2 regions of the Brevibacillus sp. SAFN-007a genome follow, and region 2 is predicted to be linked to the other one. Evidence: riboswitches for the same ligand, from Rfam matches in the RefSeq annotation. Region 2 holds a riboswitch; the other holds the start of a gene.

Region 1 (2,467 bases), on a different contig from region 2:
ATTCAACCTGCTTGCCCATCTTTTCACCGGCAGCGCGGGCGTAGTCGATATCGAAGCCGACCAGCTCGTTGTTCTCATCGCGAAAGCCCATGGGCGCAAACTTGTCGTCGATTCCGATAATCAGTTTATTGGCGTCAGCGCCTGTTTTCTCACTGGAACAACCGACTACCAATGAAAAGACGGCTCCGAAAAGCAAGGACAGAAAAGCAAATTTTTTCATCATGAGTCTCCCCCTTGTTCAGCTTGTTTCTCTTTATTTTACTCTGATAAAGTGGTAATACGTTAACAAGGTATCATGATAGCACATCCTGCGAAAAGAGTCGAGACTTTAGCAAAGAAAAGCGAACAGGAAAAGCATTCCGGGATGGGCAAACCGCTTATTTACTCCCATCCATGCCAAAAAGCCCTCTGTCTATCGAGGGCTTTTTGGGCAGGCCAGCCTCTTACGCCAGATCCCGCACTTTAATGTAAGAAACGTTTCTGACATTAATGACGATGTCATCGTATTGCAGCCACCCGTCCTTTTGGTTGGCGACCATCTGGATAATTTCTTCCGGTTCAGTTGTCTCGATCTGCACCAGCGAGCCTCCGGAAAAGTGGAATTCAATCGCTTTGGCCTGATTCATGTTCGCATCCCTCCTGTTCTTTCTAGTTATCGGACGGATGGGAAAATTTTGTTACGCCTCCCCGCAAACTAGTCCGAGTCCCCCCTGGCGATTCGCAAAAAGTCCCGGCGCAGCCTGACTCTGTTCCTATCTTCTCTCTCGTTTTTCGCTCGTATTTCTCTGCCGAAACTACCAATTCTGTACGGCCTGTTTTCGAACAATGGGTCACTTTACCCTACCAAAACTTGACAAGACCGCATCTCTTGGATTATATTTTGCATAATTCGACACTTCTATACATTTTTCGCAAACGACTGACAAAGGCAAAGTCATCGAAAGGTGGCGACGCAAAACCACGGGTCTAAAGTCTTTGACCATGACAGCCGGGTTGCCATACATCATGAACATGGTAGCAAAGATGATGGTACCTTTGGGCTGTTTCCGTATGTGGAATGGCCTTTTTTATGTTCACCTGCAAGAAAGGAGGCGCCCTTTTATCGATCAACAGTAGCCTTGTACATGAGAAAACAAAGAGAGAGAAAAATGGAGTGGAGTATGATGTACAAACTGGTTGATTCAGCAGAGTCTTTGGCACTTTTTCATCAAATCAAGGAAAGCGTCTGGGCCTCTATGGGCTTTGAAATGGAATACGCGAAAAGCGGCTCCGATCTCTACCTTTTGCTGTCCGAGGAGGACGAACCAGGCGGGACATTCGAATTCACACCGCATGAAAAATCTTCTGCTTATCTGCAAAACTTGTTTCAGGACGTTTTGACGCGGGATATGAAGGTCGTCGAAGTGGACAGTTTCGCTGTGTTGCCCAAGTTCCGCGGAAAGCTGGGACGTTGGGGAGTAGCTCTCATGATCGATTATGCCGAAAAACATGGATATACGCATGCAGTCGGTTTGGCAGATCCGGCTTTTTTTCAGTTGATTAACCGGAAATACAACGTCAGAGCAACGCAAGTGAAGGACATGGTCTTCTACAAAGGGGCGAATGCCATCCCGACCGTCTTCCACCTGCAAGAAGCCTATTTGAACAAGGACAAGCCCGAATTTGCCTGGTATCAAACGCTTTGCAAACAAATAAAAGTCGAGGTTAGCTGACATGGAACTTTTACAAAGAAGAAATAACTGGGTCGTCATTGTATTTGCGAGCATTATTACCATCGTCCAGATCGTGAATCTCATCATGGGGGTTCCGTTCTCCTTCGTTCTGACCGTGCTGGGTATTTTGTACGGCGTGCTGGCACCGTTTGCCTACCTTTCCAACCGGCCCGCCTTGCGGGACAAGATGGCCCCGTTCATGAAGTTTTTCAACTTTGCCGTCATTGGCATTTTCATGTTCGTCATCGTGGGACTGGACCCTTGGCTGGTCAATATTATGACGATCATGTTCTTCGTCGCGGTCATGGGGATTTATCAGGACAGACTGATTAACATCTTGACCATCCTTGCGGCCCTCGGGATCGTCACCTACTATTTCCTGACCAACGGCGAAGCGATTTTCTACACGTCCGATCCGGTACACCTGATGTACTACCTGCTGGCCTTCTGCTTCGTGTCTGCTACGAGCATGATGCACGCCGTTTTCAACAACAAGCTGCAACAGGAAAGCGAAGAGCAAAAACAGCAAGCAATCGCATCCAAAGAGTCGCTGCAACGCATTTTGGACCAGATCAACGAATCGCTCAGCTCTGTCCAGGAGTATCAGGAAAATCTGAACAAGGTCACGGATGGCGTGAATGTGCGCGCCGTTGAGACCGTTGCCGCCCTCCAGGAGATCATGCGCTCTTTCTCCATCCAGACAGACAACACCAATGAGCTGCGCCGCGAGATGGGCACAACCAGCCTCCAGGTAG
Region 2 (2,467 bases):
TCCCATTGACGATAATAGCGAAGCAGATCGTCGGGCATGACCCTTGAGCGACTCGTACCGGGCTCCGGCAAACAATCGAACGGTTCATCCAGGTTCAGCGTCCCGTAATCATCGGTCAGCTCCTCGCCGGGTAAAATGTCCCGTGCTGCCAGCTCCAAATCGTACATCGTCGCTACGCAGGTCGCATGGAAGCTATGATTGACATACCGCGCCTTATCCCAGCAGAGGATGTATTTGCCGAATTGATTCTTGAACGAATATTTTTGCACATCCTGTTTTCTCAATGGGTCCAGTTTTTCCACAAAGGCCGGGTCTAATACCTGATCGAGGTCATCCTGGACCCAGACGATCGTGCCTTTGGGAATGAGCTTTGTCGCAAACACACCGTACCCGATCTCATCGTTGATATAGCGAAGCTCTGTGTCGGGATGCATCATGGTCGTTGTTTCACTCCTTGGCAAATGTGCCTTTTTACCATCATAAGCAGTTCGGCCAACAGAGGTGTGTGAATGTCGGTGAAAAACGCATGTTTACCTGATCGCTCATTTTTTCTGGATAAAAATATTTTTTCTATTTACCCCCATCGACAAATAGTCTATAGTATGGACAAACAGACCTTAGGAAATTTTTCCTGTAACAATGGCATTATATTTTCATTGATATCGAAACGGCAAACCCGGGGAAATCCGGCGACGCAAAGCTACAGGGGCTACCTCCGCACGAGCGGACACGCCAGCCAGCTACCGAAATATTGGTGTAGGACAAGACCAATGATCCTATATCATTGGTCTTTTTTTGTGCGCAAAATGTCTAATTTTGTCCATTTTTGTATGAATGAGGAAGTTTTGTCGCGAGTAAGGAGGTGAGGCTGCAAGAAGCTGGCGGATTGTTAACATCCTTTTACACACCCATTAGGAGGCCTCATGAGATGTCATTCTGGAAAAAACTTTCTACCTTCGCTCTGACTGCCGCCGTCGGCCTGACAGCATTCGCTCCGGCCCAGGCTGCCAACCGTCCCACATCAATGTCGCCAAACGCCATGGTCACAACCCCTCACTATCTGGCTACAGCTGCAGCCCTGAAAACACTGAAAGACGGCGGAAACGCAGTAGACGCCGCCATTACCGCGGCTTCTACTCTCGCCGTCGTCTATCCGCACTACACGACCATTGGCGGGGATAACTTCTGGCTCATTTACAACGCCAAAACAAAAGAGCTGAAAGCGTTGAACGGCAGCGGACGAGCAGGCGAAAAAGCAACCATCGAATACTACAAAAGCAAAGGCTACACCAAAATTCCTTCCCGCGGCTACGAGTCAGCCAACACCGTTCCCGGAGTGGTTTCCGGCTGGTGGGAAGCTTACAACTACGCCCACAAAAGCATGGGCAACAGCAACCTGCCTTGGCACAAGCTGCTGGAGCCAGCCATCGGATACGCGGAAAACGGCTATCCCGTCACGCCCAACCAGGTGTACTGGACCAAATACGCAACGGACCCTACAGACAACGAGCTGAAAAATCTCCAGCGCTTTGAGGGCTTCCGCCAAACATTTCTGAAGCCAAATGGCGAGCCGTATGCGCCAGGCGAAATTCTCAAGCAGCAGAACCTTGCCAAAACGTTGCGAATCATTGCCCAAAAAGGCGCCGACGGATTTTACAAAGGCGAAGTCGCGCAAAAAATCGTAGCAGACCTGCAAAAGAACGGCGGATTGCTCACGCTGAAAGACTTTGAGCAGCACACCTCCACCTGGGCCGATCCGATTACGGTGGACTATCGCGGCTACAAAGCGTACAATGTGCCGCCAAACTCCCAAGGCATGGCCTCGCTCTCGATTTTGAACGTGCTGAACAACTTCGACCTCAAGAGCATGGGCGAAGGCACGCCGGATTACTACCACACGATCGTCGAAGCCACCAAACAAGCTTTTGCCGACCGCGACAAATGGCTGACTGACCCGGCATTTGCCGATATTCCTGTGGACGAGCTGTTGTCCAAGCAGCACGGAAAGGAACTGGCGGCGCGCATTGATATGAAACAGGCGGCAAAAGCAGTCGAGCCGCTCGATCCCAAAGGCGACACAACGTGGTTTGGCGTCGTAGACAAGGATGGAAATGCCGTGTCGATCATCCAGAGCCACTATTTTGACTGGGGCTCCGGCATCGTCGTGAAAGACACCGGCGTTCTTTTGCAAAACCGCGGAAGCTACTTCTCCCTGGATCCGAATCATATCAATCACCTGGAGCCGGGCAAGCGCACCTTCCACACGATCAACCCGGCCATGCTCTTTAAGGGAGACAAGCCGTACCTGCTCTACGGAACACAAGGAGGCGAAGGCCAGCCGCAGACACAGGCTGCGCTCGTCACCCGCATCGTCGACTTCGGCTTCAGCGTCCAGGATGCGATCGAAGCGCCAAGATGGCTGCATGGCCGCAACTGGGGCTCTGACTCCAACAACCTGAAAGTCGAA

Evidence for each region. A riboswitch is a leader RNA that binds a small molecule or an ion and turns the genes downstream of it on or off. The one in region 2 is predicted to bind cyclic di-GMP.
Region 1: linked by a shared signal. The riboswitch ahead of ACTHO6_RS19925 (GNAT family N-acetyltransferase) and the one ahead of ggt (gamma-glutamyltransferase) in region 2 are both predicted to bind cyclic di-GMP.

Annotation. Positions count from the first base shown of each region.
Region 1 is NZ_JBQCKK010000029.1:27,489-29,955, forward strand. Features, by position in the region: gene ACTHO6_RS19915 (amino acid ABC transporter substrate-binding protein) at 1-220, opposite strand, end outside; gene ACTHO6_RS19920 (hypothetical protein) at 444-626, opposite strand; cyclic di-GMP riboswitch class I at 918-1,001, shown strand; gene ACTHO6_RS19925 (GNAT family N-acetyltransferase) at 1,161-1,712, shown strand; gene ACTHO6_RS19930 (methyl-accepting chemotaxis protein) at 1,714-2,467, shown strand, end outside.
Region 2 is NZ_JBQCKK010000002.1:183,665-186,131, reverse strand. Features, by position in the region: gene ACTHO6_RS04275 (SET domain-containing protein) at 1-437, opposite strand, end outside; cyclic di-GMP riboswitch class I at 660-748, shown strand; gene ggt (gamma-glutamyltransferase) at 929-2,467, shown strand, end outside.